2 regions of the Aquipuribacter sp. SD81 genome follow, and region 1 is predicted to be linked to the other one. Evidence: predicted binding sites of a transcription regulator. Region 1 holds the regulator's gene; the other holds the start of a gene.

What was found. The regulator Rex, encoded in region 1, represses fermentation and respiration genes when NADH is low (regulators of the CRP and FNR family bind a similar motif). The targets are predictions, from matches to a motif close to CTTGTGAANNNNTTCACAAG.
Region 2: a site for Rex is predicted at 6,146-6,165, ahead of WAA21_RS07125 (geranylgeranyl reductase family protein). Genes of this name have one in related genera too.

Annotation. Positions count from the first base shown of each region.
Region 1 covers NZ_JBBAYJ010000031.1:7,338-22,711, reverse strand. Annotated here, with positions in the region: gene WAA21_RS16010 (proline dehydrogenase family protein) at 1-749, shown strand, start outside; gene proC (pyrroline-5-carboxylate reductase) at 746-1,603, shown strand; gene WAA21_RS16000 (hypothetical protein) at 1,648-1,995, shown strand; gene WAA21_RS15995 (TrkH family potassium uptake protein) at 2,269-3,654, opposite strand; gene WAA21_RS15990 (TrkH family potassium uptake protein) at 3,733-5,238, opposite strand; gene WAA21_RS15985 (potassium channel family protein) at 5,235-6,008, opposite strand; gene WAA21_RS15980 (DUF305 domain-containing protein) at 6,093-6,755, opposite strand; gene WAA21_RS15975 (DUF3105 domain-containing protein) at 6,824-7,465, opposite strand; gene WAA21_RS15970 (acetoin utilization protein AcuC) at 7,665-8,852, shown strand; gene WAA21_RS15965 (helix-turn-helix domain-containing protein) at 9,009-9,248, shown strand; gene WAA21_RS15960 (30S ribosomal protein bS22) at 9,360-9,458, shown strand; gene WAA21_RS15955 (NAD-dependent epimerase/dehydratase family protein) at 9,476-10,555, shown strand; gene WAA21_RS15950 (lysophospholipid acyltransferase family protein) at 10,552-11,790, shown strand; gene WAA21_RS15945 (glutaredoxin family protein) at 11,793-12,089, shown strand; gene WAA21_RS15940 (redox-sensing transcriptional repressor Rex) at 12,229-13,080, shown strand; gene WAA21_RS15935 (glutamyl-tRNA reductase) at 13,077-14,411, shown strand; gene hemC (hydroxymethylbilane synthase) at 14,408-15,374, shown strand, end outside.
Region 2 covers NZ_JBBAYJ010000009.1:40,885-56,258, reverse strand. Annotated here, with positions in the region: gene nuoF (NADH-quinone oxidoreductase subunit NuoF) at 1-501, opposite strand, end outside; gene nuoE (NADH-quinone oxidoreductase subunit NuoE) at 503-1,201, opposite strand; gene WAA21_RS07145 (NADH-quinone oxidoreductase subunit D) at 1,201-2,583, opposite strand; gene WAA21_RS07140 (NADH-quinone oxidoreductase subunit C) at 2,580-3,287, opposite strand; gene WAA21_RS07135 (NuoB/complex I 20 kDa subunit family protein) at 3,626-4,180, opposite strand; gene WAA21_RS07130 (NADH-quinone oxidoreductase subunit A) at 4,268-4,627, opposite strand; gene WAA21_RS07125 (geranylgeranyl reductase family protein) at 4,803-6,113, opposite strand; gene WAA21_RS07120 (demethylmenaquinone methyltransferase) at 6,429-7,124, opposite strand; gene WAA21_RS07115 (isochorismate synthase) at 7,187-8,503, shown strand; gene WAA21_RS07110 (diguanylate cyclase domain-containing protein) at 8,508-10,319, opposite strand; SAM riboswitch class I at 10,444-10,537, shown strand; gene WAA21_RS07105 (flavin reductase family protein) at 10,708-11,235, shown strand; gene sfnG (dimethylsulfone monooxygenase SfnG) at 11,232-12,389, shown strand; gene WAA21_RS07095 (glycoside hydrolase family 5 protein) at 12,421-13,524, opposite strand; gene WAA21_RS07090 (GtrA family protein) at 13,505-14,704, opposite strand; gene WAA21_RS07085 (DUF2079 domain-containing protein) at 14,701-15,374, opposite strand, start outside.

The sequences.
Region 1 (15,374 bases):
ACGTGCGCGACGAGGCGGACGCCGCCCGCACGCGCGACGCGTACGTGGGCCTGCTCGGGCGGCTGTCGGCCCTCGGGCTCAGCGACGACGGCGACGTCGAGGTGTCGGTCAAGCTGTCGGCCCTCGGGCAGGCGCTCGGCAGCGGCGGGGAGCAGGTGGCGCTGGAGAACGCCCGGACGATCTGCGAGGCGGCGGCCCTCGCCGGCACGACCGTCACCCTCGACATGGAGGACCACTCGACCGTCGACTCGACGCTGCGGGTGCTCGAGCGGCTGCGCGAGGAGTGGCCGTGGGTGGGCGCGGTGCTGCAGGCGCAGCTGCGCCGCACCGAGGCCGACTGCCGCGACCTCGCAGGCACGGGCTCGCGGGTCCGGCTCTGCAAGGGCGCGTACGCGCCGCCGGACGCGGTCGCCTTCCCCGACCCGCACGGCACCGACCGCTCGTACGTGCGCTGCGCGAAGGTCCTGCTCGCGGGCGACGGCTACCCGATGCTGGCGACCCACGACCCCGTCCTGCTCGACATCGCCGAGGCGGTCGCCCTCGACGTCGGCCGGGCCGACGACGCGTGGGAGGTGCAGATGCTGCTCGGCGTGCGCGCGCAGGAGCAGGCCCGGCTGGCGGGGCTCGGACGCCGGGTCCGCACCTACGTCCCCTACGGCGACGACTGGTACGCCTACCTCGTCCGGCGGCTCGCGGAGCGTCCCGCCAACCTCGCCCTGCTCCTGCGCTCCCTGACGACGACGCGGTGAGCGCCGTGACGGGTTCCCGGGCGCCGCAGCGCGCCGACGTCGTCGCCGTCCTCGGCGCGGGCGTCATGGGGGAGACGCTGCTGTCCGGGCTGCTGCGCGCCGGCCGCCCGGCGGACGCGCTGCGCATCACCGAGCGGCGCCCCGAGCGGGCGCAGGAGCTGTCCGAGCGCTACGGCGTCCGCGTCGTCGACAACGCGACGGCCGTGCGGGAGGCGGGGACGGCCGTCCTCGTCGTCAAGCCCCAGGACGTGCCCGCTCTCCTCGCCGAGGTCGCCGCCGACCTCGCCCCGGACAGCCTCGTGGTGTCGCTGGCCGCAGGGGTCACGACCGCCGCGATCGAGCAGGCGGTCCTCGCCGCGGGCGGCCCGCACGTCCCCGTCGTCCGCGTCATGCCGAACACCCCGGCGCTGGTCGACGAGGGGATGAGCGCGCTCGCCGCCGGGACCGGCTCGGGGCCGGAGCACCTCGACGCGGCCGAGTCGCTGCTCGGTGCCGTCGGCAAGGTCGTGCGGGTGCCGGAGCACCACATGGACGCCGTCACCGCGGTGTCCGGCTCGGGACCCGCCTACGTGTTCTACGTGGTCGAGGCGATGATCGAGGCGGGGGTGCTGCTGGGTCTCTCGCGCGACGTCGCCACGACGCTCGTCGTGCAGACGGTCGTCGGCGCTGGGCGCATGGTCGCCGAGACCGGCCAGCACCCGACGGTCCTGCGGGAGCAGGTGAGCTCGCCCGCCGGCACGACGATGGCCGCGGTGCGGGTGCTCGACGACCACCGCGTGCGTGCGGCCTTCGTGACCGCGATGGAGGCCGCGCGGGACCGCTCGGCGGAACTCGGCCGCATCGCGGGCAGTTGACCCGGGGACGGGTCCGGACGACGACGGGTGCAGGAGGAGCGCAGGTGGGCTGGGTGTCGCGGCTGTTCGGCCGGAGCGGCGGGAGCCGGGGCGGCGGCCGCGGCGCGGGCTCGTCGGGCGACCAGGGGGTGCGGCACCTCCGTGACTTCGCCGAGTCCCGGCGCGGGGTGGAGTTCTACCTCGAGCCGGAGACCGCCGACTTCACCACGACGGTCGTCGCCGTCGCGCACGACGGCGAGTGGACGCGCCGTCCGGTGCGCTCCCCCCGGGTCGCGGGGGACCTCGCGCGCTCGCTCGCGCTGCCGCTGTACGAGGCCAAGGTGACGGGCTACCCGAAGCGCATGAAGGAGTGGAGCCGCAACCACCCCGAGCGGCGGCTCGGCCCGCGCTGACCCGGGACGCCACCCCGGCGGTGCGCGGCCCCGTGTCCCTGCGGGTCGCGGACGTCCCGCCCGCCCCCCGGTCGCCGGTCCCCTCCCGAGCCCCCGGGTGGGGGTCCGCGCGCTCGCGACGAGCGCTGGGTGCGGGGCCGCGACACGCCGGGGGGCACCTCGGGGAGCCAGCGTTCGTCGTCGCCCGACGGGTGCTGGGTGCCGAGGGCGACACGCCGGGCGTCGGAGACGCGGAGCCAGCCCTCGTCGCGAGCGCCCGCGACCGCGTCGCCCTCACCCGACGAGCGGGTGCGCCTCCGGGCGCCGGTAGAGCCGGGCGTGCTCGCGCAGCGCGAGGGCGGCGACGGCGGTGGTCGGGCCGACGCGCCCGATGAACATGCACACCATGAGCACGACGTCCCCGCCGCGGGGCAGGTCGGCGGTGATGCCGGTCGACAGCCCGACCGTCGCGAAGGCGGACACCACCTCGAACAGGGCCGTCGCCAGCCGGGCGTCGCTCACGTGCAGCAGCCAGATGGTCGCGGTCGCGATCACGGCGCCGGAGGTGCCGATGACCGCGAGCGCCTGCCGGATGACGGCCCCGGACAGCCGGTGCCCGAACACCTCCGCGTCGGGGTCGCCGCGCCCCTCGGCGACGATGGCGGCGACGAGCACCATGACGGTGCCCACCTTGATGCCGCCGGCGGTGCCGCCCGAGCCACCGCCGACGAACATGAGAAGGACCGTGAGGAGCAGCGAGGCGTCGCTCACCTGGCCGTAGTCGACGGTGTTGAAGCCCGCGGTGCGCGCGGTCACCGACATGAAGACGGCGAGCCACACCTTGTCCGCCCCGGCGACGCCCGCGAGGGTCTCCGGGTTGTCCCACTCCAGGACGAGGTAGAGCAGGGCACCGCCGACGAGCAGGACCGCGGTCCCCAGCAGCACGAGCCGGGTGCTCACCGCCCACGGCAGCCCCGTGCGTCGCAGGACCTCGAAGAGCACCGGGAAACCGATGCCGCCGAGGACGACGGCGAGCATGACCGGGACCGTCACCCACTCGTCCGTGGCGTAGGGGACGAGGCTGACGTTGCCCTCCGGCAGGGCGAAGCCGGCGTTGTTGAACGCCGAGACCGCGTGGAAGACGCCGTACCACGTCGCCTGGCCGGGGCTCATGCCGTAGCCGAGCGCGAAGCGCAGCGTGAGGGCGAGGGCGACGAGAGCCTCGACGACGAGCGTCACGCGGACGATGCCGGCGAGCACCGAGCGCGCCTCGGCCGGGGCGCTGCGCGTCGCGACGCCCGTCGCGAGACGGCTGCGCAGTCCGAGCCGGCGTCGCACGAGCAGGGCGAGCAGAGTGGCGAGGGTCGAGATGCCGAACCCGCCGACCTGGATGAGCACGAGGATCATCAGCTGCCCGGCGCCGGACCAGTACGTGCCGGTGTCGACGAGCACCAGACCGGTCACGCACACCGCCGAGACCGCCGTGAAGGCGGCGACGACGAGAGAGGTGCCGTCCGTCGTCGCGCCCTGCGCGACCGCGACGGGCGTGAGGAGCGCCAGGGTGCCGACGACGACCGCGGCGGCGAAACCGATCGGGATGAGCCGGGCGGGGTGCAGCAGGGTACGGAGCCGCCGGCGCCGGGCCACGGCCCCGCGCCTGCCCCCTCGGAGCGTCGGCACGAGCGGGAACGGTACGCCCTCGCGGCAGCCCCGCCGCGCCGAGGGCCCGACCCGGTGGTCCGCCCGGTGTGGTCCGCCTCAGCCGATGAGCGGGCGCGCCTCGGGCAGCCGGAACAGCCGCTGGCGCTGCTTGGTCGCCACGGCGGCGGCGACGGCGACCGGACCGACCCGGCCCACGAACATGCACCCGATGACGAACCAGCGCGCCGCGTCCGGCAGGTCGTCGGTGACGCCGGTCGACAGCCCCACCACCGCCGTGGCCGAGACCGCCTCGAAGATCGTGTCGCTGAGCTCGAGGTCGGTGAGCTGCAGCAGCACGACGATCGCGACGCCGGTCAGGACGATGGAGAAGCCGAGCACCGCGAGCGCCTGCCGGACCGTCGCGGTGGCGATGCGCCGCCCGAAGGCGTGGACGTCGGTGTCGCCGCGCGCCTCCGCGTAGACGGCGAGCGCGAGGACCGCGAGCGTGCCGACCTTGATCCCGCCGCTCGTGCCGGCGCTGCCCGCGCCCACGAACATGAGCGCGTCGGTGACGAAGCGGGCCGCCTCGCCCATGCCCGCGTAGTCGATGGTGGCGAAGCCGCTCGAGCGCGGCGTGACGGCCATGAAGGCGACGGCCAGCAGCTTGGTCGGCAGCGCCATGTCCGCGATGGTCTCCTCGTTGCCCCACTCGAGGGCCCCGAGGGCGAGGGCCGCACCGACGACGAGGACCGCGGAGGTGACGAGGACGAGCTGGGTGTGCAGCGACCACGCCGCGGGACGGCGGAAGCGGGCGAGCTCCACGAGCACGGGGAACCCGAGCCCGCCCAGCACGACCGCCGTCATGACCGGGACGGTGACCCACGGGTCCCCGACGAACTGCACGAGGCTGTCGCTGAACAGCGCGAAGCCGGCGTTGTTGAAGGCCGAGACGCCGTGGAACACCCCGAGCCACAGCGCGCGGGCGACGGGCTCGTCGTAGGCGACGAGGAAGCGCACCGCCAGCACCACGGAGACGACCCCCTCGATGAGGGCCGTCGTCAGCAGGAGCCGGGGCAGGATGGAGCGGATCTCCCCGAGGTCGAAGCCCTTCGTCTCCTGCCGGGCGGCGAGCATGCTCGACAGCCCGAACCGTCGCAGCACGGCGAGGCCGACGAGGGAGCCGAGCGTGGCGATGCCGAGGCCGCCGACCTGGAACAGCACGAGGATGACGGCCTCGCCGAAGGTCGACCAGTACGAGGGCGTGTCAACGACGACGAGACCCGTGACGCACGCCGCGCTCGTCGCCGTGAACACCGCGACGACCGTCGGCGGGATGCCGGGCGGCCCGCTCCCGCCCTCCCCGGCGTCCTGGACGGCGAAGGGCGTGTGCAGCAGCAGCGCCCCCAGCACGATGACCGCCGCGAGCCCGAGCGGGATGATCCGGACCGGCGACAGGAACGACTCGAGCCCCGCGCGGCGGGCGAGGGTCGACACGCGACCGCTCGTGCTGCGACGCAGCACGCCGCGCGCCGGGCGCGGCGGACCGCCGCCGCGGATGGCGTCCGCCAGCTCGTGCTCCTGGGCCGCGCCCGGCTCGCGCGGGCCGGGCCCCTCCTGCGTCACGGACGCGCCGCGAAGGCCTCGATCTGCTCCACGTGCCCCGAGACGATGAGGGTGTCGTCCGGGTGGACCTTCGTGCTCGGGATCGCGTACGTGAAGTCCTCGCCGGGCCGCTTGACCCCGACGACGGTGATGCCGTACTTCGAGCGCACCCCGGCCTCGTCGAGGGTGAAGTTGTGCGTCTCCCGGGGCGGCGCCATCTTGACGATGGCGAAGCCGTCGTCGAACTCGATGTAGTCGAGCAGCTTGCCGGTCACGAGGTGAGCCGTCCGCTCGCCCATCGTCGCCTCGGGGAACACGACCGTCACGCGGCTGCCCGTGCGACGCGGGACGCCGCGCTGGCGGGCCTCGCGCGAGCGCCGGGCGATCTCGTCGAGGTTGTCCGTGGTGCCGTCGACCCGCTCGACCTCGCCCTCGGTGGCGAGGCGCTCGAGGATCGTGCCGTGGGCCTGCGAGATCGCCTTGGCCCAGATCTGGTCGACCTTGAGGTCGACGAGGTTGAGCGTGGACAGCACGCTCGCCTCGATCGAGGTCCCGATGCCGACGACGGCGATGGGGAACTGGCCGGCACCGATCTGCTTGAGCGCCTCCAGGTTGGTGGCGTCCGCCTCGACGACGTGCGTGAGCCGGCCCGACCACTCCTGCACGAGCTCGGGGTTGCGCTCGACCGCGAGCACCTCGTGGCCCAGCCGGTGCAGGGCGTCCGCGGCGGCGGCGCCGAAGCGCCCGAGCCCGACGACGAGCACCGCGTCGGAGTGCAGCTTGCCGCCCATCAGCGGACCCCCCGTCGCCGGTCGGGTCGCTGCGACGGTGCGGCCACGAAGGTCAGTCCCACGGGCGCACAGGCTACGCCGGGCTCACCCCGCCGCGAGGTCGACCGGGCCGCCGCGCTCGTCGAGGAAGCGCTGGAGCGTCGTCAGCTCCGCCGTCTGCCCCGCGACCATGCCCTCCGCGAGGCGCCGGACCTGCGGCTCCTCGGCCCGCTCCGCGGCCTCCTCGGCCATCGCGATGCCGCCGAGGTGGTGCTCGATCATGAGCTGGGCCCAGATGCGCTCCGCCTCGACGCCGTCGGCGTCGGCGAGGGCCTGCATCTCGTCGCTGCTCGCCATGCCCATCGCGAGCATCGGGTTGCCGCCGCCCTCGCCGCCCTCGCCGTCGTCCTCGCTGTGCCCGGCCATGTCCATGCCGCTCATCGACCCCGAGAACGGCTCGTCGCCCATCCACGCCATGACCGGCACGGTCGAGGCGGGGGCCAGGCCCCACGTCGTGAGCCAGCCGAGCATCTGGCCCTGCTGGTTCTGCTGGGTGAGGACGATGTCGAGCGCGACCTGGCGCAGGTCGTCGGCGTCGGAGCGGTCGCGCACCAGGACGGACATCTCGACGGCCTGCCCGTGGTGCACGGACATGTCGCGCGCGAACCCCGCCTCGACGGAGTCCTCGGCCGGGGCCGCCGCGGCAGCCGGCCCGGCGAGCGCGACCCCGCCGAGCAGGCCCACCACCACGAGAAGGGCCGCGCCCACGACCGCGAGCGCCGTGGCGGCCGGACGGGCGAGGAGCCGTCCTCCGCCGCCGGCGGCCCGGTCGGTGCTCAGGCCATCCTCCCGCCGCTGCAGGCCGCGCCGAGCTCGGGCGTGAGCTCCTCGTTCTGCATGTACTTCGCGATGAAGACCTCGAGGCGCTCGTCCTCGGCGCTGTCGAGCGCGAGCTGACGCTGCCAGGAGCTGGCCACGACGGGGCTCGGCAGCTCCGCGCCGTCCGCCCACGGGGACACGAGGAGGAACGCGTTGCGCTCCGCGAGGTCCTCCAGGACCGCGACCTGCTCGGCGGGCAGCTCCGGGTCGTAGGTGACCCACACGGCACCGTGCTCGAGGGAGTGCACGCCGGGCTCGGTCGTGATCGGCGTGTCGTAGAAGCCGCACGTCTGCCAGTCGGGCGTGTGGTCGCCGCCGACCGGCGGGGTCACCGCGTACTCGACCGGGGTCTGCACGTGGTTGCGGTCCTGCTCGTCGAACTCCTCGACGCCGTCGATGTCCTCGGCGGCCGCACGCTCGACCGCGCTGCGCTCGCCCTGGGACTGCACGATGACGCCGACGACGACCCCGATGAGCAGCAGCGACACCAGGGCGGCGACACCGACCACGAGCAGCGAGCGACGCCGCTCGGAGCTGCGCTGTGCGGCCTGCATCTTGGCCAGGCGGGCCTGCCGGTCGTCGGAGGTGGCTCTGGGCACCGGTGCTCCTCGTGGTGGGCCGCCGGACGGACGGCGTCGGGGCGGTCGTGGGACGGGTCTCGCGGGGCCCGGGTGGGCGACCCGCCGTACACCATGGTGCACCGTCCTGTGAGCAACCTGGGACACCGCCCGGCCCGCGGCCGCGGTGGCGGGCGGTCGGTCGGCCTACGGCCACGACGGGCGGGGCTAGCGTGTCGCCATGTCGTCGCGACCTCCCCGCCGCACGCGCGTGGTCTGGGACGACGACTTCGTCCGCTACGACTTCGGTCCCGGGCACCCGCTCGCCCCGGTGCGGATCGCCCTCACGGCCCTGCTCTGCCGCGACCTCGGGCTGCTGGAGCACGTGGAGGTGGTCGACGCCCCCGTCGCCACCGACGAGCTGCTGCGGACCGTGCACACCCACGGCCTCGTGGCGGCCGTGCGCGCGGCGTCGGCCGACCCCCGCGCCGTGGTCGGTCACGGCATCGGGACGACGGACACGCCCGCCTTCGCCGGCATGCACGACAGCGCCGCCCGGGTGTTCGCGGGGTCGGTCGGGCTCGCGCGCGCCCTGCTCGCCGGGGAGGTCGACCACGGCGTCAACTTCGCCGGCGGCCTGCACCACGCCTCCGCCGACGCCGCGTCCGGCTTCTGCGTCTACAACGACTGCGCGGGCGCGATCCAGGCGCTGCTGGACGGCGGCGTGGAGCGGGTCGTCTACGTCGACACCGACGTGCACCACGGCGACGGCACCGAGTCGGTGTTCTGGGACGACCCCCGCGTCACGACGGTGTCCGTCCACGAGTCCGGCCGGACCCTGTTCCCGGGCACCGGGTACCCCACCGACGTCGGCGGACCGGGCGCCGAGGGCACCGCGGTCAACGTCGCGCTGCCGGCCGGCACGGGCGACGCGGGCTGGCTGCGGGCGATCCACGCCGTCGCGCGGCCCGTCGTGCGGGAGGTGCGGCCGCAGGTGCTCGTCACCCAGCACGGCTGCGACACGCACGTCCTGGACCCGCTCGCGCACCTGCGCGTCTCGGTCGACGGGCAGCGGGCCGCCGCCGCGCTCCTGCACGACCTCGCGCACGAGGTGACCGACGGTCGGTGGCTCGCCTTCGGCGGCGGCGGCTACGAGCTCGTCGACGTCGTGCCCCGGGCCTGGGCGCACCTGGTCGGGGTCGCCGCGCACCGTCCGGTCGAGCCGACGACCCCGGTCCCCGCCGGCTGGCTGGAGCACGTCGAGCAGCTCGTCGGGCAGCCCGGGCCCCGTCGCATGACGGACGGGGCCGACCCGACCTTCGACACGTGGGAGTCCGGCTTCGACCCCGCCGACCCGGTCGACCAGGCCGTCATGGCCACGCGGAAGGCCGTCTTCCCGCTCCTCGGCCTCGACCCCTGGTTCGACTGACCCGCACCGCGTCGCCGGCGGAGCCGGCCGGCCCGGCGCCCACCGGCTTCCCACCGGTCCCACCAGCCCCTACCGTGTGATCATCCGCTCCCGCCGCGCGCGAGGACGCCCCGGTCCGCCGGCCGACGGGGCGGTACGACCGGCTACGGAGGGACCATGTCCGACGGCTCCGCCCCACGACCGCTGCGCAGCGCCGCCGGGCGGCCGGCCCCGCTCAGCGAGGTCCAGTTCCTCACGGTGTCCGAGGTCGCCGCCCGCATGCGCGTGTCGAAGATGACGGTGTACCGCCTGGTCCACGGCGGCGAGCTGTCGGCGGTCCGGGTGGGCCGCTCGTTCCGGGTCCCCGTGCACGCCGTCGACGACTACCTGCGCGCGGGTCTGACCGACTCCGCCTGAGAGGTAGCCTGGGGGCCGGACCACGGGCGCACCGCGCCCGGCGCGCGCGGCCCCAGGGTCGGCCCCGCACCCAGCGCCACCGACGACCCGACCCGAACCGGAAGGACCCTCGTGGGCTCTGTCATCAAGAAGCGCCGCAAGCGCATGGCGAAGAAGAAGCACCGCAAGCTGCTGCGCCGCACGCGCCACCAGCGCCGCAACAAGAAGTAGCACCGGCCGGGCATCCCGTGGCCGCGCGAGTCGTCCTCGTCACCGGGGTGTCCAGGTACCTCGGGGGCGAGGTCGCGGCCGCGCTCGCCGCGCACCCGACCCGCCCACGGGTCGTGGGACTCGACGTCGTCCCGCCCCAGGTCGACCTGGGCGGGGCGGCGTTCGTGCGTGCGGACATCCGCAGCCCGGCCGTCGGCCGGCTGCTGCAGGACGAGGGCGTGGACACCGTCGTCCACATGAACGTCATCGCCACCCCGCGCTCCGCGGGTGGCCGGGTGCCGATGAAGGAGATCAACGTCATCGGCACGATGCAGCTGCTCGCGGCCTGCCAGAAGGCGCCGGGGGTGCGGCGGCTCGTCGTGAAGTCGACCTCCGGCGTCTACGGCGCGGGCCCGGCGGACCCGGCGATGTTCACCGAGGAGTCCGTCGCCGCCTCGCCGCCGCGCACGGGCTGGGCGAAGGACTGCCTCGAGGTGGAGGGCTACGTGCGGGGGCTGACCCGGCGCCGCCCCGACGTCGCCGTCACGCTGCTGCGCTTCGCGAGCATCGTCGGCCCCGGGCTGGAGACGCCGCTGTCGCGCGTCTTCTCGCTGCCCGCCGTGCCGACCCTGCTCGGGCACGACGGCCGGCTGCAGTTCGTGCACGAGGAGGACGCGGTCGAGGCGATGGTGCGCGCCACGGTCGGCGGGGACGGCGGGCCCGGCCCCGGCCGTACCGTCACCGGGGCGGTCAACGTCGCCGGCGACGGCGTGGTCACGACGTGCCAGGCCGCGGCGCTCGCGGGGCGTCCCGTCGTCGGCGTTCCGGAGGCGCTCGCGGGGACCGCCGGGCGCTGGCTCACCCGCACCGGGGCGGCCGAGGTGACGGTGGAGGACCTCCGGCTCCTCGGGTACGGCCGCGTCCTCGACACGACGCGCTGCCGCGAGGAGCTCGGGTTCGTGCCTCGGCGCTCCTCCCGCGAGGCCTTCGAGGACTTCTGCCGCTCGCACGGGCTGCGCGGCTACCGACCGGCCGTCGACCTCGTCGCCGAGGAGGTCCGCACGGCCGTGCGCGACACGGTGCGCGCCGGTGCCGGCCGCGGACCGGGGCACGCGTGACGCCCGGGACGCCGCCGGGGGACGGCGGAGCCCGACGGAGCCCGCTCGACCGCGCCGCCGACCGCGCCGCGGCGGAGCGCGCCCGTCGGCGACGCAGCGGCACGCCCCTGCTCGACGACCCCGGGCTCGGGCTGCGCGTGGAGCGCTACGGCGAGGAGGCGGGCCTGGAGGTCGTCGAGCGGCTCGGCGGCCCCCCGCGGCTGACGGTCGTGCGAGACGCGGACCCGACCGACCCGGCGGACCCGGCGGGCCCGGCGGGCCCGGTGGACCCGACGGACCCGGCCGTCGCGAAGGACCCGGCGGACCCGGCGGTCCAGCAGGCCGTCCCCGAGCCCGTGACCTCGCCCGCCGACCCGGTCCCCGACGCACCCCAGGAGCCGGACACGCTCGACCTCACGGGCGTCGGCGAGCTGCTCGTCGACGCCGTCGAGCTCGTCCGGCGCCGGCTCGAGGGCGACTACGCCGTCGACGAGTTCGGCTTCGACCCCGAGCTCACCGAGCGCGTGCTGCTCGCCGTGCTGCGGCCGCTGTACCGGCACTGGTTCCGCGTGGAGGTCCGCGGCGCGCACCACATCCCCGCCGACCGCGGCGCGCTGCTGGTCGGCAACCACTCCGGCACGCTCGCGTGGGACGCCCTCATGACGCAGGTCGCGGTCCACGAGGCCACGGGCGACCGGTTCCTCCGCATGCTCGGCGCGGACCTCGTGTTCGCCACGCCCGTCGTCGGCGACGTCGCCCGCCGGATGGGCGCGACCCTGGCCGCCAGCAGCGACGCCGAGCGCCTCCTCACCGCCGGGCAGCTCGTCGGGGTGTGGCCCGAGGGGTTCAAGGGGGTCGGCAAGCTCTACCGTGACCGCTACCGCCTCCAGCGCTTCGGGCGCGGCGGCTTCGTGTCGGCCGCGATCCGCACCCAGGTGCCGATCGTGCCCGTCAGCATCGTCGGGGCCGAGGAGGTACACCCGATGCTCGCCGACGTGCGCCCGCTCGCGCGGCTGTTCGGCACGCCGTTCTGGCCCGTCACGCCCACGTGGCCGTGGCTGGGCCCGCTCGGCCTCGTGCCGCTGCCGAGCAAGTGGCTCATCGAGTTCGGCGAGCCCGTGCCCACCGACGAGCTCGACCCCGGCGCGGCCGACGACCCGATGGTCGTCTTCGAGATCACCGACCGCGTGCGCGAGGTCGTCCAGCAGACGCTGTACGCCCTGCTCGTGCAGCGGCGCTCGGTCTTCCTGGGCTAGGCGTGGGACTGCTCGACCGCCTCCGCGGCCGCGCCGCCGCGCCCGCCCCCCGGGTGCGGCTGCTGACGCGGCCCGGCTGCCACCTGTGCGAGGAGGCCCGCGTCGTCGTGGAGCGGGAGTGCCGCCGCGCGGGCGCGGTGCTCACCGAGGTGTCGATCCTCGACGACCCGGCCCTGGAGGCGGCGTACTGGGACCGCATCCCCGTCGTCGAGGTCGACGGGCAGGTGGTGGAGGCGCTGCGCGTCGACCCCGACCGGCTGCGCCGCCGGCTGGCGGGCGACCGCCGGCTCACGTGGTGAGCCCGGCGGCCGGCCGGTCCGGGGAGCGCCGTGGGCGTGGGGCGGGTCACACCGGCCCTGACCTGCGGCTCTCCACCGTCGCGACTTTGTGCCTGTCGTCACAAGCACGTAACATGACGGGGTCACCGAGGAGGGACACGTGCCGCTGAAGCGTCTGCGCCTTCCCCGCGCCGACGTCCGCGAGCACCGCCGCAGCGAAGCTGGGGCGGACGCCGGGTCGCCGCCGGTCGCGGGCAGCACCACCGCCCCTGCCGCGGGCGTGCCCGAGGCGACCGTCGGCCGGCTGCCGACGTACCTGCAGGCCCTGCACGGCCTCGCCGACGCCGGCGTCACGACGGTGTCGAGCCAGGAGCTCGCGGAGACCGTCCACGTCTCGGCCGCCATGCTCCGCAAGGACCTGTCGCACCTCGGCTCCTACGGCACGCGCGGCGTCGGCTACGACGTCGCCACGCTCGTGCACGAGATGTCGGGCGTCCTCGGCCTCGAGCACGACTGGCCCGTCGCGATCGTCGGGGTCGGCAACCTCGGTCGCGCGCTCGCCCACTACGGCGGCTTCTCCAGCCGCGGCCTCAGCATCGCCGCGCTCTTCGACGCCGACCCCGCCGTCGTCGGCACCGTCGTCAACGGGCGCACCGTGCACCACGTCGACACCGCCGCCGCGCTCGTGCGCGAGCGCGGCGTGCGCATCGCCGTCGTCGCGACGCCCGCCGCGGCCGCGCAGAGCGCGTGCGACCTCCTCGTCGCCGCCGGGGTCACGAGCATCCTCTGCTTCGCGGGCGGCACGGTCCGCGTGCCCGCGGGCGTGACGGTCCGCGCCGTCGACCTGTCGAGCGAGCTGCAGATCCTCGGCTTCCACGAGCAGCGCAAGCGCAGCGACGTCCTCGACGACGTGCCCGCCGTCGTCCGGCCCGCCGCGCGCCTCGCCGGCCGGGGACCGGACGCCCGCGGCGGCGCCGCGACCGCGCCGACCGGGACGGAGGCGGCCCGGTGACCCTCCTCGTCGTGGGGGCGAGCCACCGCACCGCCCCGCTGCCCCAGCTGGAGCGGCTCGCGGCGGCGACCGCCGACGCGGACGCCGTCACCCGCGCCGCCCTCGCGCAGCCGTACGTCAACGAGGCGATGGTCCTCGCGACGTGCAACCGCGTCGAGGTGTACGTCGACGTCGACCGGTTCCACAACGGCGTCGCGGCCGTGTCCGCCGCGCTGTCGGCCGGCAGCGGCGTCGCGGTGAGCGACATCGTCGAGCACATGTACGCCCACTACGACACGGCCGCGGTGGAGCACACGTTCCAGGTCGTCGCGGGGCTGGACTCCATGGCGGTCGGCGAGGCGCAGGTGCTCGGCCAGGTGCGTGCCGCCTACGCCCGGGCCCGGGCCGAGGGCTGGGCCGGCGGACGCCTCGCCGCCGTCGTCGAGCGCGCGCTGCGCGTCGGCCGGCGCGCCCGCAGCGAGACCGGTCTCGAGCGGCTCGGCAACCGCATGGTCCAGGAGTCGCTCGAGCGCGCCGTAGCCGTGGTCGGCCCGCTCGCGGCCGCCCGCGTCGCCGTCGTCGGCGCCGGCGGCATGGCCGGCCTCGTGGCCGCCACGCTGTCGCGCTCCGGGGCGCGCGGGGTCACCGTGCTCAACCGCTCGCGCGAGCGCGCGGAGCGGCTCGCGGCGGGGGTGGACGGCGTCGTCGCGGACCTGTCGGCCCTGCCGACGGTCCTGCGCGAGGCCGACGTCGTCGTGTCGTGCACCGGGTCCGTGGGCCACGTGGTCGCCGCCGACGCCGTCCGCGCGGCCACGGCCGAGCGGGCCGGGCGCCCCCTCGTGCTCGTCGACCTCGCCCTGCCCCGCGACGTGGAGCCGGCCGGGCCCGGCGGCTTCTCGGCCGGCCCGGGCGCCGCCGAGGTCCACCTCGTCGACCTCGAGGGCCTCGCGCACGCCCTCGCGGGCCAGGGCGACGCGAGCGGAGAGGTCGCCCGTGCGCGCGCCGTCGTGGCCGAGGAGGTCGAGCTGTGGCGCGCGGAGTCGCACGCGGCCCGCGTCACGCCGACCGTCGTCGCGCTGCGCTCCCAGGCCGACGCGGTCGTCGAGGCCGAGCTCGAGCGGCTCCGCGGCCGGCTGGGCGCCCTGGATCCCGAGGTCGCGGCCGAGGTGGAGCGCACCGTGCGCCGTGTCGTCGACAAGGTGCTGCACACCCCGACCGTGCGGATGAAGGAGCTCGCGGCGCACCCCGACGGCAGCTCCTACGCAGAGGCGCTGCGCACGCTGTTCGGCCTGACCGTCAGCGACAGCCTCGAGCCCGTCGCCTCCGCCCGCCGCGACGGGGGGCCCGCGTGATCCGCGTCGGTACCCGGGCGAGCGCGCTCGCCCGCACCCAGTCCTCCCTCGTCGCCGACGCCGTGTCGGCGGCCACGGGCGAGCAGACCGTGCTCGTGACGGTGAGCACCGAGGGCGACCGCTCCGCGGCGCCCCTCGCCGAGCTCGCGCAGGCGACCGGAGGGGTCGGTGTCTTCGTGTCGGCGCTGCGGGAGGCCCTGCTCGCCGGCGAGGTCGACGTCGCCGTCCACTCGCTCAAGGACCTGCCGACCGCGCCCGCACCCGGCGTCGACCTGGCCGCCGTGCCCGAGCGCGAGGACCCGCGCGACGTCCTCGTCACGCTCCCCGGCCCTGCCGGGGACGCTGCCGACCCCCTCGCCGACCCCCTCGCCGACCCGCTCGCCGTCCTGCCCGACGGCGCGAGGGTCGGGACGGGCTCGCCGCGCCGCGCCGCCATGCTGCGCGCGGCGCTCGCCCGGCGTGGCCGGACGGTCGAGGTCGTCGACGTCCGCGGCAACGTCGACACCCGGCTCGCCCGCGTCGGCGCCGACCTCGACGGCGTGGTGCTCGCCGCGGCGGGCCTGCGCCGGCTCGGCGTCACGAGCGGTCCCGGGCGCGTCCTGACCGTCCTCGACCCCGCCGACATGCTGCCCGCGCCCGGCCAGGGCGCCCTCGCCGTCGAGTGCCGCGAGGGCGACCCGCTCGCCGCGCGGCTCCGAGCCGCCCTGGACCACCCCCCGACCCGCGCCGCCACGACCGCGGAGCGCCGCCTGCTCGCGGTGCTCGACACCGGCTGCTCGGCCCCCGTCGGGGCGCTCGCCCGCGTCGAGGGCGACGCCCTCGTCCTGGAGGGGGCCGCGACCGGCGAGGGCCCGCTCGCCGACGACGTGCTCCGCGTCCGCGAGACCGCGGCCGCCACCGACGCCGCGGAGGTGGGGGAGCGCGCCGGCCGGCGGCTCCTCGCCGCCCGCGGCGGGGGGAGCA
Region 2 (15,374 bases), on a different contig from region 1:
ACCGGCGTGCACGACGATGTCGAGGTCGAAGCCGCTGCCGAGCACGTCGGTGCCGACGAAGCCCTCGGCGCGGGCCTCCTCGACCGCCTGCAGCAGGCGGCGGTACACGTGGAGCTCCTCGCCGCGCAGGTAGATGAACGCGCGGTTCGCGCCGATCGCGTAGCTGGAGATGACGACGCCCTCGACGAGGACGTGCGGGTTGGCGAGCATGAGCGGGGTGTCCTTGCACGTGCCCGGCTCGGACTCGTCGGCGTTCACCACGAGGTAGCGCGGCTTGCCGTCGTCCGGCGGCAGGAAGCCCCACTTCATCCCGGTGGGGAAGCCCGCTCCCCCGCGCCCGCGCAGGCCCGACTTCTTGACGGCCTCGACGAGGTCGCCCGGGGCGAGCGCGAGCGCGGAGCGCAGCGCCTCGTAGCCTCGGTTGGCGCGGTACGTCTCCATCGTCCAGCTGCGGTCGGCGTCCCAGAACGCCGACAGCACCGGGGTGAGGGTATCGGTCACGTCAGGCCCCCTTCTCCTCGTCGCCGGTCGCGCCGGCGGAGCGGTCCGGCTCCGGCGCGCGCCAGCCCTTCTCGCGCGCGAGCCGCAGCCCGCGCAGCGTGGCCGGGCCCGCGCTGGGGCCCTCGTCGGCGCGGCCGTCGGGGAACCCGGCGAGCACGCGCGACATCGGCTTGAACTCCACGACCTCGTCGGCCCCGCGGGTGGGACGGACCTTCTCCCCGCGGCGGAGCCGGTCGACGAGCTCGCACGCCGACCGCGGCGTCTGCTCGTCGAAGAACTCCCAGTTGACCATCACGACGGGCGCGTAGTCGCACGCCGCGTTGCACTCGACGCGCTCGAGCGTGACGACGCCGTCGTCCGTCGTCTCGTCGTGGCCGACGTCGAGGTGGTTGCTCACCGCGGCGAAGATCTCGTCCCCGCCCATGACGGCGCACAGGGTGTTCGTGCACACCCCGACGGTGTACCGGCCGTTGGGGTGGCGCTTGTACTGCGTGTAGAAGGTCGCGACCGCGCTGACCTCGGCGTTGGAGAGCCCCAGCGTCTCGGCGCAGAACGCGATGCCGTCGGGGCTCACGAAGCCGTCGACCGACTGCACGAGGTGCAGCAGCGGCAGCAGGGCGGAGCGCTCCTGCGGGTAGCGGGCGACGACGGCGGCGGCGTCGGTGCGCAGCTGCTCGAGCGTGGCGGTGTCGTAGGCCATCAGCGGTCGACGCCTCCCATGACGGGGTCGAGGGCGGCCACGGACGCGACGACGTCGGCGACCTGGGCGCCCTCGCACATCACGGAGACACCCTGCAGGTTGGTGAAGGACGGGTCACGGAAGTGGGCCCGGTACGGCTTCGTGCCGCCGTCGGAGACCACGTGCACGCCGAGCTCCCCGCGCGGGGACTCCACCGCGGTGTAGACCTGGCCGGCCGGCACCCGGAAGCCCTCGGTGACGAGCTTGAAGTGGTGGATGAGCGCCTCCATCGAGGTGCCCATGATCGTGCGGATGTGGTCGAGGGAGTTGCCGAGCCCGTCGCCGCCGAGCGCGAGCTGCGACGGCCACTTGATCTTCGGGTCGTCGACCATGACGGGGCCGGGGCCGAGCTCGGACAGCCGGTGCATGCACTGCTCGACGATCTTGACCGACTCGTACATCTCGTCGAGGCGGATGCGCAGGCGCGAGTAGTTGTCGGCCTCGGTCCGGGTGACGACGTCGAAGTCGTAGTTCTCGTAGCCGCAGTACGGCTCGTCCTTGCGCAGGTCGGCGGGCAGGCCCGTCGAGCGCAGGACGGGTCCGGTGATGCCGAGCGCGATGCAGCCGGCGAGGTTGAGGTAGCCGGTGCCGACCAGGCGCGGGCGCAGCGTGGGGTTCTGCGCGCTCAGCAGCTCGAGCTCCTTGATGCCCTTGCGGATGCTCGGCACGAACTCCCGGATGCTGTCGAGCGCGCCGGGCGGGATGTCCTGCGCGACGCCGCCGGGGCGCACGAACGCGTGGTTCATGCGCAGCCCGGTGATCTCCTCGAGGATGTCGAGCGCCTTGTCCCGCTCGCGGAACCCGTCGGTCATCATCGTCGTGGAGCCGAGCTCCATGCCGCCGGTCGCGAGCGCGACGGCGTGCGAGCCGATGCGGTTGAGCTCCATCGTCATGACGCGCAGCACGCTCGCCCGCTCGGGCACCTGCTCGGTGATGCCGAGCAGCTTCTCGACGCCGAGGCAGTACGCCGTCTCGTTGAAGATCGGCGACAGGTAGTCCATGCGCGTGCAGAAGGTGACGCCCTGGGTCCAGGAGCGCACCTCCATGTTCTTCTCGATGCCGGTGTGGAGGTAGCCGATGCCGGCGCGGGCCTCGGTGACGGTCTCGCCCTCGACCTCGAGGATGAGCCGGAGCACGCCGTGGGTGGACGGGTGCTGCGGACCCATGTTGACGACGATGCGCTCCTCGCCCAGGCGCGCGGTGTCGACGACGTCGTCCCAGTCGCCGCCGCCCACGGTGACGACCGAGCCCTCGAGCACGTCGGGGTCGGTCGCGCCGTAGGGGTCGTCCGCGCCGGCCGCCCGGCCCTGCTGCTCGCGTGCGGTGTTCGTCTCGGTGCTCACGTGTAGAGCCTCCGCTCGTCCGGCGGCGGCACGGTGGCGCCCTTGTACTCCACCGGGATGCCGCCGAGGGGGTAGTCCTTGCGCTGCGGGTGGCCCGGCCAGTCGTCGGGCATGTGGATCCGGGTGAGGGCGGGGTGGCCCTCGAACACGATGCCGAAGAAGTCCCACGTCTCGCGCTCGTGCCAGTCGTGCGTGGGGTACACCGCGACGGTCGACGGGACCCGCGGGTCGCCGTCGGGCACCGACACCTCCAGGCGCACGCGGCGCCGGTGCGTCATCGACTTGAGGTGGTAGACGGCGTGCAGCTCGCGCCCCGTGTCCTCCGGGTAGTGCACGCCCGACACGCCCAGGCTCAGCTCGAAGCGGAGGTCGGGCTCGTCGCGCAGGCGGCGGCACACCTCGACGAGGTGCTCACGACGCACGTGCAGCGTGATCTCGCCGTGCTCGACGACGACCTTCTCGACCGCGCCGCCCGGGCCGTCGAACCCGAGGCCCGCGTCGGCCAGGGAGTCGGTCAGGTGGTCGGCGAGCTCGTCGAACCAGCCGCCGTAGGGCCGCTGCGCCGGCAGCGCCACCATCGAGGTGGTGACGAGCCCGGAGTAGCCGGAGGTGTCGCCGGGCCCCCACACGCCGAACATGCCGTGGCGCGTGGTGACCGGCGTCGAGGAGGCGACCTCGGGCGCGGTCGCGAGGTCGCGCGCCACGACGGCCGGGTCGGCGTCGCCTGCCGTGCTCGTGCCGCCGGTGCCGCCGCCGGTGGTCGCCCCGGTGGGCCGCGTCGTCGGCCCGGTCGGACCGGCGCCCTCGGGGTCGGGGCCCGGGTCGTCGGCCGCCTCGGTGGCCTCCTCGACCGCGGGGTCGGTCGACAGCTTGGTCGCCGGGTCGAGCGCCTCGTCCTCGACCTCCTCGGTCGTGACGTCGTCGGCGCCGGAGGGGTTGGTGCCGCCCGCGGGCGCACCGTCGGGGCCCTGCGCCGCCGCCTCGTCGCCCTCGCCGGGGGTGCCGGTCGTGTCCTCGGGCGTGCCGTCGTCCTCGCGGGGGCTCACCGCAGCAGGCCCTTCATCTCGATGGTCGGGGTGGCGGCGAGCGCGCGCTCCTCGGCCTCGGCGTCCGCCTTGACGCGGTGGGCGCCCATCTTCTCGCCCTTGATCTGCTCGTGGAGCTTGAGGATCGCGTCGAGCAGCATCTCGGGGCGCGGCGGGCAGCCGGGCAGGTACACGTCGACCGGCACGATGTGGTCGACGCCCTGGACGATCGCGTAGTTGTTGAACATGCCGCCGGAGGAGGCGCAGACACCCATCGCGATGACCCACTTGGGGTTGGGCATCTGGTCGTAGACCTGGCGCACGACCGGGGCCATCTTCTGGCTGACCCGGCCGGCGACGATCATGAGGTCGGCCTGGCGCGGCGAGGCGCTGAAGCGCTCCATGCCGAAGCGCGCGATGTCGTACTTCGGCCCGCCCACGGCCATCATCTCGATGGCGCAGCAGGCGAGGCCGAACGTCGCCGGCCACACGGAGGCCTTTCGGACGAGGCCGACGAGCTGCTCCACCTGCCCCAGGAGGATCCCTGCGGGGAGCTTCTCCTCGATTCCCATTGTGCGCTCCTGTCGGAGAGTCGGTTCGTGCCGTGCTGTGCTGTGCTGTGCCGTGGTCGAGCGGTCAGCGGGTGGTGCGGCCGGCCGTCAGTCCCACTCGAGCCCGCCGCGGCGCCACACGTAGGCGTACGCGATGAGGATCGCGCCGACGAAGAGCAGCACCTGGACGAGGGCGAACAGGCCGAGCTGGTTGAAGGCGATGGCCCACGGGACGAGGAACACCGTCTCGATGTCGAACACGATGAAGAGCATCGCGATCAGGTAGAACTTCACGGGCACCTTGCCGCCGCCCACGGCCTGCGGCGAGGGCTCGATCCCGCACTCGTAGGCCTCGAGCTTCGCGCGGTTGTAGCGCGCCGGCCCCGTGAGCGAGGTGGCGATGACCGAGAACGCGGCGAAGCCGGCTCCGATCGCCAGCATGATCACCAGCGGGAGGTAGGGGCTCACAGGACTGCTCCTCGTCGGGGCCCGCCCGCGGCGGGGCGGGTCTGCACTCGCAGGGTCGGCGTCATCCTAGGGGCGGGCGCAGCCGCGCCGGGACGCGGGTGCAGGCCGTCTACCTGCACGTTTAGGTCATCCACGGCTGACGAAATGCAACCGTGACCCGGCTCCCGTGCGCCCCTCACGCGATCCTCGAGGCGACCGGCGACAGCCGCTCCATGGTCTGGATGACCCGGTCGACGCCGTCGCCGCCGCGGTCCTCGTAGAGGTTGGCGAGGAGCTTGAGCACGAACTGCATGAGGAGGGGGCGCGGCAGGCCGTAGCGCGTCGCCGTCCGCATGACCCACGGGTTGCCGATGATCTTCACGAAGACCCGGCCGAGGGCGTAGTAGTCGCCCATCTCCGCCTCGACCGCCTTCGGGTAGGCGCGCAGCGCGCGCTCGCGCTGCAGGCCCGGCGCCGCCATCGCCTCCGCGACGACGCCCGCCGCGATGCGGCTGGAGGCCATCGCGTAGGCGATGCCCTCGCCGTTGAACGGGTTGACCATGCCGCCGGCGTCGCCGACGAGCAGCAGCCCCCGGCTGTAGTGCGGGGTGCGGTTGAAGCCCATCGGCAGGGCGGCGCCGCGGACGGGGCCGACCTGGTTCTCCGGCGTGAAGCCCCAGTCCGCCGGCATGGTGGCGACCCAGCGGTGCAGCAGCTCCTTGTAGTCGACGTTGCCGAAGGCGCTGGAGCTGCTGAGGATGCCGAGCCCGACGTTGCTCGTGCCGTCACCGACGCCGAACACCCAGCCGTAGCCGGGCAGCAGGGTGCTCTGCCCGGGCGGGCCGTCCCACAGCTCCAGCCACGACTCGAGGAAGTCGTCGTCGGTGCGGGGGCTCGTGAAGTACGTGCGGACGGCGACGCCGAGCGGACGGTCCTCGCGCTTGGCGATGCCCATGGCGAGGCTGAGCCGGCTGGAGTTGCCGTCCGCCGCGACCACGAGGCCGGCCCGCAGCGTCCCGGTCTCGCCCGTGCGCCGCCCGCGCTCGTCGTGACGCGCCCACTCGACGCCCGTGATGGTCCCGGTGGCGTCGAGGACCGGCGCAGTCGCGCTCGTGCGCTCCAGCAGCCGGGCCCCGTCGCGCTCGGCGGTGCGCGCCAGCACCTCGTCGAGGTCGGCCCGGGGCCGGACGAGGCCGTACGACGGCACGCCGGTGAGCTCTGGCCACTCGAGCTCCAGGCGCTGGCCGCCGCCGATGATCCGCAGGCCCTTGTTGCGGATCCAGCCGTCCTCCTCGCGGTGGGGGACGCCGAGGGCGACGAGCTCCTTCACCCCGCGCGGGGTGAGGCCGTCGCCGCACACCTTCTCGCGCGGGAAGGACGTCTTCTCCAGCAGCACGACGTCGAGGCCGGCGCGCGCGAGGTACGCCGCGACGGTCGAGCCCGCGGGGCCCGCCCCGACGACGACGACGTCCGCCTCGGCGGGGACTCCTCCGGGCTCGCTGCTCACGCTGGCCACCTCCACGGGGCTGGGCTCGAGGCTTTGTGCACGGCTTCACAAGCCGAAGGCACCAGCGTACGTCGCCGCACCGACGGTCGCCGCCCCGCTCCCCCGCACCTACGCGTCCTGCCCTCCTCGACCCTGCTCCTCGGGACGCAGCTGGTCGGCGTGGCCACGGTGCCGTCCCGGTCGGCGCACCGGCACGTTGGGGTGCGTGTCCGCCCACGCACCGCGCGCGCACGCCTGCGAGCACCACGCCCGTGGCCGCGAGGAGGTGAAGTCGGCCCCGCACCGGGCGCACACCTGTGCCTCGACCACGGCGGCTCAGCCCGGCCGGACGGCGGAGTGCAGCGCGACGATGCCGCCGCTCGCGTCCTGCCACGTCACCCGGTCCCAGCCGGCGGCCCGGAGCCGCTCGGCGAGCGCCGCCTGGTCCGGCCACGCCTGGATGGACTCCGCGAGGTAGTCGTAGGCCTCGGGGTTGGACGAGGCCCGCCGCGCGACCGCGGGCAGGACGCTCAGCAGGTACCGGTCGTACACGTGCCGGAACGGCGACCACGTGGGGTGGGAGAACTCGCACACCACGAGCCGCCCGCCGGGCCGGGTGACACGGAGCAGCTCGCGCAGGCCCGCGTCGGGGTCCACGACGTTGCGCAGCCCGAAGGAGATCGTGACGGCGTCGAACGTCGCGTCGGCGAAGGGCAGGCGCGTCGCGTCGCCGGCGAGGAACGGCAGGTCGGGGCGGCGGCGGCGGCCGACGTGGAGCATGCCGAGGGAGAAGTCGCACGCCACGGCCCGGGCCCCGAGGTCGGCGAAGGGCTCCGTCGAGGTGCCGGTCCCGGCCGCCAGGTCGAGCACGCGGTCGCCGCGGCGCAGGTCGAGGGCGCGCGTGACGAGGCGGCGCCACCGCCGGTCCGAGCCGAGGGACAGCAGCGTGTTCGTGAGGTCGTACCGCTCCGCGACGCCGTCGAACATCGACGAGACGTCGACCGGGCGCTTGTCGAGGTCCGCACGCTGCACCACCCGTCCAGCGTAGGTGCGGTGCGCGGGGCCCCCGGGGGCGGACCTACCCTGGGAGCACCATGTCCGCCCCCCTGCCGACCCCGCAGCACCCGCCGTCGGCGTCCCGGCGGCTCGTGTCCCGCACCGTCGAGGTCGACGACCCCGGACCGCTGCTGTCGCTGCTGCCCGACCCGGCGCGGGTCGGCGAGCCGCTCGCGTGGGTGCGCCGCGGCGAGGGTCTCGTCGGGTGGGGCGAGGCGGCCCGGCTCGAGACGCGCGGGCCCGACCGCTTCGGCGAGGCCGAGCGCCGCTGGCGCGGCCTGCTCGCCGGCGCCGTCGTCCGGGACGAGGTCCGCGGCCGCGGGACGGGACCGGTCGCGTTCGGGTCCTTCGCCTTCGCCGGCACCTCCGCCGAGGCGAGCGTGCTCGTCGTGCCCGAGACGGTCGTCGGGCACCGGGACGGCCGGTGGTGGGTCACCCGCACGACGGTCGCGCCTGCCGGCGCGACGGCCGTCGACGCCGTGCTGCCCGGTCCGCACCGCACCCCGCGCCCGCAGGCGGAGCCCCCCGCACCCACGGGCGTGTCCTTCGCCGACGGGTCGGTGACGAGCACCGCGTGGGAGCTGCTGGTCGCCGAGGCGGTCCGGCGCATCGCCGACGGCGCGCTGGACAAGGTCGTCCTCGCGCGCGACCTGCTGGCCCGGGCCGAGGCGCCGCTGGACGTCCGGGCGGTGCTCGGCCGCCTCGCGGGCGCCTACCCGGCCACGTGGACGTTCCACGTCGCCGGGCTGGTCGGCGCGACCCCCGAGGTGCTGGTCCGCACGCAGGTCGGGCTCGTCGCGTCGAGGGTGCTCGCCGGGACCATCCGCCGCAGCGGCGACGACGAGCACGACCTCGCGCTCGCCGCGTCGCTCGCGCGCTCCAGCAAGGACCTCGGCGAGCACGAGTACGCCGTCCGCAGCGTCGTGGAGGCGCTCGCGCCGTTCTGCGCCGGCACCAACGTGCCGGAGTCGCCGTACGTGCTGCACCTGGCCAACGTCATGCACCTCGCGACGGACGTGACGGGGGTGCTGCGCGACGGCGCCTCGAGCCTCCGCCTCGCGGCGGCCCTGCACCCCTCCGCGGCGGTGTGCGGCACCCCGACCGAGGCGGCGGCCGACCTCATCACGGAGCTGGAGGGCATGGACCGGGGTCGCTACGCGGGGCCGGTGGGCTGGCTCGACGCCTCCGGCGACGGCGAGTGGGGCATCGCCCTGCGGTGCGGGCGCGTCGCCGAGGACGCCCACGAGGTCCGGCTCTTCGCCGGCTGCGGCATCGTCGAGGGGTCGGACCCGGCGGCCGAGCTCGCCGAGTCGACGGCGAAGCTCGTCCCCATGCGCGACGCGCTCGGCGGCTGAGGCCTCACGCGCTGCGGGCGACCGCCAGCGGCGCGGACGACGGCACGGACGACGGCACGGCCTCGGTCGTGATGCGGCCCCGCCCCGACCGCTTCGCGCGGTACATGGCGGCGTCGGCGCGCTCGAGCAGGCCGCGCGCGTCCTCACCCGGGCCGGAGAGCGTGAGGCCGCCGCTGACCCCGACGTCGAGGGCCTCCCCGCCCACGACCAGCGGCTCCGCCATGACCTCCAGCAGCCGGTCGGCCACGGCCAGACCGGCCTCGACGGACGCCAGGCCCGGGCAGCACACGACGAACTCGTCGCCACCGAGCCGCGCCACGGTGTCGAGCGGACGCACCGAGGCCAGGAGCCGCTGCGCGACGAGCACGAGCAGCTCGTCGCCGGTCGCGTGCCCGTGGGTGTCGTTGACCGCCTTGAAGCGGTCGAGGTCGAGGAACAGGAGGCCGACGGCCGTGCCGTCGCGCCCCGACGCGGCGAGCTGCTGGTCGAGCCGGTCCAGCAGCAGGGTCCGGTTCGGCAGGCCCGTCAGGTCGTCGTGGAGGGCGAGCAGCGTGAGCCGCCGCTCGACGTCGACGCGGTCGGTGGCGTCGAGCATCTGCACCGTCAGGCGCGCGCCGTGCACGTCGTGGCCCGCCTCGCCGACCAGGTCGGGGCCCACGAGCAGCTGCACCCACCGCGGTGCCCCGTCCGGCAGCACGACCTCGGCGGTGCCCTGCCAGGACGGGTCGCGGCCCTCGGCGACCGACACCAGCCCGGCCGTCACCTCCGCGGCGTGCGACGGCTCGAGCAGCGTCAGCCAGTCCGCGCCGAGGAGGTCGGCGACCGGCCGCCGCAGCAGCACGGCCGTCGCGGGGTTGGCGCTGCCGATGACCGCGGTGCGCCCGTCGGGACGCAGCCGCACCGACAGGTGGCCCGCGAGCGCGGTGTCGAGGCTGCGCCGCACGCGCGCCTCGCTCGCCCGGACGGCGCCGAGCAGGTCGTCGCGCTCGTGGCGGCTCACGGCGATGCTGACGGCCACGCACGCGAGCACCGCGAGGAAGCCCTGCGCGAGCACGACCCGGGTGGCGGGGTCGGTGCCGGACGCGGCGAAGGGGCCGTAGCCGGCGACGGTCAGCCAGACCGTGAGCACCCCGGTGAGGACGAGGTGGGCGCTGGTGAGGAAGCGCCCGAGCCGCAGCGCGGCCCACAGCGTGAGGGGCACGACGGAGTAGGCGATGTTGAGGCCGTCGCCGACGACGAAGGCGAGGCCGTAGCCGCCGAGGGTGGCGAGGAGCAGCAGCAGCGCCTCCCGGCGGCGCGCGGGCACCAGCTCGTCGCGCGAGGGGGGCCAGGTCCGTGCGACCGCGAGCACGAGGACGGTGCCGACGGCGTTGCGGACGAGGACGAGCAGGGCGCCGGTCGTCGTCCCGACGTAGTCCGGCGCCCCGGCCACCACGACCGCGCCGGCCGCCGCGGCCGCGAACGACGCCGCCACGATCGCCCCGCCGACCGCCGCGGAGTCCAGGCGCCGCCGGCGGGCGCCGAACGCCGCCAGCAGCGTCGCACCGACCGCGGCGTGCACGAGGTTGGCGGCGACGAACCAGCCGGTGTCGGCGAGCGGCACGCCCGTCGCGTCGTGGACCGCGAACGTCGCCGCGCCCATGAGCACGCCGTCGCGCACGCCGGTGCGCACGTCCGGCACCGCGGCCGCCCACAGGACCGCGACGCCGGCCGCCGGCCACACGAGGGCCAGCCCGCCGAGCCCGTCGGTCGCGGTGAGGCGCCCCAGCAGCGCCGCGATCGTGAACGCGACGAGGAGCAGGAGGGAGCGGCGCACCTACGGGTCATCGGCACGGACCGGTCACCGTCGTCTAGCCCGGACGGGTGGACCCCTGGTCCAGCATGCGGGACGGACGGCACCCGACGGTGGACAGCCGGCGCCTGCGGCGCCACAGTGGTGGCGCCCATCCAGAGCGGCCGAGAGACCTGGCTCGTCGACGCCGCAGCAACCCCCCGGAACCTCGGGTGAGGGTGCTCCCGCCAGGCCGATGGAGGTCCACCTCGTGACACGTCCCCGTCCTCTCCTCGTGCGCCGCCGCGTCGTCGACCTGCTCCGGACGGCCTCGGGCCGCTGTCGGCCCTCGCGCGCCTGAGCGCCGTCGCGACCGCCCCCACCCACCCCGGTCGAGCCGTCGGGCCGACCGCCCTCACCTGAGGAGAACCACGTGACCACCCCCACCTGGGGTGGACCCGCCGTGGACCTGCGCCGCGCCTTCCGCTCCGACGCCTCGAGCGTCTGGGCGGTCACCACCGCGCACGCGGGCCTGCCCGTCGGGTTCACCGCCGTGTCCGTCGCCAGCGTCTCGCTGGCCCCGCCCCTGCTGTCGTTCAACGTCGCCCGGACGTCGTCGAGCCTGCACGCGCTCGTGCAGTCCGGCCGCTTCGCCGTCCACCTGCTCGCCGCCGACCAGGAGGACCTCGCCCGGCGCTTCGCCGCCGACGCCGCGCTCCGCTTCGGACCCGGCACCGCCTGGCGCTGGGCGGAGGACGGACTGCCGCACCTCGACGGGGTCGTCACCCGCGTCGCGGGCGCCGTCCTGCGGCTCGTCGAGGCCGGTGACTCGCTGCTCGTCCTCGGCGAGGTCCACGGCGTCGACGGCCTCGTCGACGGCGCGGACCGGGCCCCGGAGCCGCTCGTGCACCACGACCGCACGTACACCCGCCCCGCCGTCCTCTCAGGAGCCGTCGCATGAGCACACCCCAGCCCACCCACCCCGCTCCGCTGCGCTTCGCGTACTGGGTGCCCAACGTCTCCGGCGGCCTCGTCGTCTCGACGCTGCCCCAGCGCACCGACCACACCCCGCGGTACAACGTCGACACGGCCCGGGCCGCCGAGGCCGCCGGGTTCGACTACGCGCTCACCCAGGTGCGCTACGCGGCGAGCTACGGCGCCGACGAGCAGCACGAGTCGACGTCGTTCTCCCTCGCGCTGCTGCTCGCCACCGAGCGCCTCAAGGTCATCGCCGCGGTCCACCCCTACTTCTGGCAGCCGACGGTGCTCGCGAAGTGGGCGGCGACCGCGCAGTCCCTCACCGGCGGCCGCCTCGCGCTCAACGTCGTCTCCGGCTGGTTCAAGGACGAGGCCGTGTCGCTGGGCGCTACGTGGCTGGAGCACGGTGAGCGCTACCGGCAGTCGGAGGAGTTCATCGACGTGCTGCGCGGCGCGTGGACCACCGACGACTTCACCTACCGCGGGGACTTCTTCCGCACGCGCGGCCTCACGTTCCGCCCCCAGCCGGACGTGCTGCCCGAGATCTTCCAGGGCGGCAACTCCACCGACGCCCGGCACATGGCCGGCCGGGTGAGCGACTGGTACTTCATGAACGGCAGCACGCCCGAGGGCGTCGCGGAGCAGGTCGCGCAGGTCGGCGGCTACGCCGCGGCCGCCGGGCGGCGCGTGCGCTTCGGGCTCAACGGCTTCGCCGTCGTCCGCGACAGCGCGGCCGCCGCCCGGCAGGTGGTGGAGGACGTCGTCGCGCACGCCGACGTCGAGAAGGTCGAGGGCTTCCGCGAGGCCGTCCGGCAGGCCGGGCGCTCCAGCGCGGACGGCACGGGCATGTGGTCCGACAGCACGTTCCGCGACCTCGTGCAGTACAACGACGGCTTCCGCACCGGCCTCGTCGGGACGCCCGAGCAGGTCGCGCGCCGGGCGCTGGCGTACAAGCTCGTGGGGGTCGACCTGCTCCTGCTCGGCTTCCTCCACGTGCGCGAGGAGGTCGAGGCCTTCGGCCGGGAAGTGATCCCCCTCGTCCGCGAGCTCGAGGCGGAGGCGGCGGGCGTCGCCGACCCGGTCGCGCACCTCGACCTGTCCGAGGAGCTCGCGGGCGTCCTCGCCCCGACGGGCTGAGGACCGTCCGGTCCCCGGCCGGCGCGGCGCCTCAGCGCCGCGCCGGCTCCACGACCCGGGCGATGCTAGTCGCCTCGCGCTGCGGGCTGCCCAGGTACACGGACAACGCGTAGTCCTCGCCCCAGCGCTCGCCGGCGGCCCAGCCCGCGACGTCGACGCCGCCCTCGAGGACCTGCGCGTAGGCCCGGGCCCCCAGCCGGTTCCACAGCGGCCAGTCGCCCGGGTGCGCGGCCGACGGCTCGCCGGAGGGCCAGCCGACCTCGCCCAGCAGCCCGCGCACGTCCTGCTCCCCGCACCACGCGAGGAAGCCGCCGAGCTCGGCGTCGACCTTGGCCGCGAGGGAGTCCCAGCCGTCACGGCGGGCCCGGGCGTCGTCGTCGGCGTACGTCGCGGGGTACGTGCCGCGGTGGGAGTTGTCGACGTCGAAGTAGTAGTGCGCCTCGGGGCCGCTGCGGTCGAGGGGGTCCTCGATCCACCACCGCGGGTGGGTGGTCGGCCACGACGCGGCCGAGGACCACCGCTCCCCCGCGACCCACACCCACGCGCGCGAGCCGGCCGACCGCACCGCGTCGAGCGCGGCCTGGGCGGCCCGCTCCCAGCCCCTCGCCCCGTCCGGCATGTCGTGCGGCTCGTTCATGAGGCCGAGCTCGACCCGCTCGTCGGTGCCGAGGGCACCGGCGAGCCCGCCCCACAGGTCGGCGAACGCCGCGTGGGGCACCTGCGGCGAGCCGACGGGCTGCTCGCGGAAGCGGCCGTAGTTGTGGACGTCGAGCACGCACGCCATGCCCCGCGACGTGCAGCGGAGCACCGCCGCCTGCAGCTCCGCGACGTACGCCGCGTCCAGCGCCCCGCCGAGGTCCGGCTGCACCGACTCCCAGAGGAAGGGCAGCCGCACGAGGTCGTAGCCGCGGTCGGCGAGGAGCGCGAACGTCGTGTCGGGGTCGACGCGCCCGCCGACCTCGAACTCCGCGCCCGCGACGTTGAGCCCCACCCGTCCGTCCCGGCCGGCCCCGCACCCCGCCGTCAGCGCCGCGACGCCGACGACCGGCACCGCCGCGAGCGCCGCCGCCCCGCGCAGGAGCGAGCGGCGCGGCAACGAGCCGGGCCGGCCGGCCTCAGCGCTCGCCGGGGACACCACGCGAGCGCCCGGCGCCCGACGCCACCGCACCGGAGGCGACGGGGTCCGGGGCGACCCCGTCCGGCACGACCGGCACGGTCCGCGGCGCACGGCCGCGGTACACGACGCGGGACACGAACAGGAACCGCAGGACGAAGGCGACGGCGATGGTCACCGCCTGGGCGAGGACCGGGTGCAGGGCCGTGAACGAGACGAGGGCGACGAGGACCGGCAGCCGCAGGGCCGTCTCCACGTTGTTGAAGGCGAGGAACTGCAGCGCCCGGGACCACCACGGGTGCACGCCGTCGCGCAGGTCGCGGAACACGAACCGCTCCGACAGCAGGAAGTTGTGCAGGATGCTCACCTCCGCCGCCACCACGGCCGCCACCACGTACGGCGTGGCGAGCGCCACGAGGCCCCACATGACGGCGAGGTTGACGAGCGCGCCGAGGGCGCCGACGAGCGCGAACCGGCTCATGCGCCCCATGCGCAGGCTCGCGAGCTGGTGGAGGAAGTGCAGCCCGTTGCGCCACGAGGCCTTGCTCTCCCCGTCGTGGCGGGTGCCGAAGGCGAAGGGCAGCTCGAGCACCCGCAGGTCGTGACGGGCGAGGACCTCGAGCAGGATCTTGAACCCGCGCGGGCGCAGCCGGTCGAGGTCGACCGCGTCCCGCCGCAGGCAGAAGAAGCCCGTCATGGGGTCGGTGCACACCCGGCCGACGCGGGTGGGGAAGCAGGCCCGCGCCAGCAGCGTGCTCACCCCGGAGACGCTGCGCCGCCACGAGCCGGCGAGGCCGCCCGCGTCGCCGTCGCCGGTGTAGCGGCTGGCGACGACGAGGTCGGCGTCCTCGGCCGCGCGCCGCAGCGTGGGGACGAGCTCCGGCGGGTGCTGCAGGTCGCCGTCCATGACGACGACGAAGTCGGCCCGGCTGTCGCGCAGCCCGGCGGTGACGGCCCCGGCGAGCCCGCCGACCCGCTCCCCGGCAGGACGGTGCAGCAGCCGCACCCGCAGCGGGTGGCCCTGCCGGGCCACCTCGCGGACCCGGTCGGGGGTGTCGTCGGTGGAGTCGTCGACGAAGAGCACCTCGGCCGTCCCGGGGCGCTCGACGGCGGCGGAGAGGCGTCGGACGAGGGCCTCGACGTTGCCCCCCTCGTTGTACGTGGGGACCAGGACGGTCAGGTCGGGGGCGGGTGCGCTCACGGGGCGTCCTCCAGCACGTCGGTGACGACGTCGGTCGTGGTGCCGTAGCGGTCGGCGAGCTGGGCCGGGGTGTAGTCGGCCGACTCGGCCCGGATGGCGTCGACCTGGCCGTTCGTCAGGCCGGCGAAGGGGCTGGGGGCGGCGAGCCGCAGCTCGAGGGCACGCCGCTCGAGCGCGAGCTCCTGCCGCACCCGGGAGGCCTCGCGGGCCTCACGGTCGGCGATCTCGGCCTGCGTGAGGACGTCGCGCAGCTCGACGCGGCGCACGCCCTGCCCGCCGGCCCACACGACCTCGCTGTTGTCGTAGGCCTCCTTCACCACCGGGGCCATGTCGCCCATGGAGTCCCGGGACCACACGAGGTAGTCGATGCTCTCGTACGTCGGCACGACCTCCTCGGCGACCGCGGGGTCGGAGTCGACCTTGTAGAACCACACGACGTCCTCGCGGTCGCGGCCGGCGTCGACGAGGTCGTTCCAGAACGTGTTGTCGACGACGACGACCGCGTCGGCCGGCACCTCCGCCTCGACGGCCTCGAGGGCGCGGGCGTGGACGGCGTTGGCGTCGGCGGCGTACGCCACCCGGTACCGCTCGCGCGCGTCGCTCACCGGCTGCCACGCGACGAGCGCGACGGTGACGACGAGCAGGTACGACGGGACGAGCGCCCACCCCT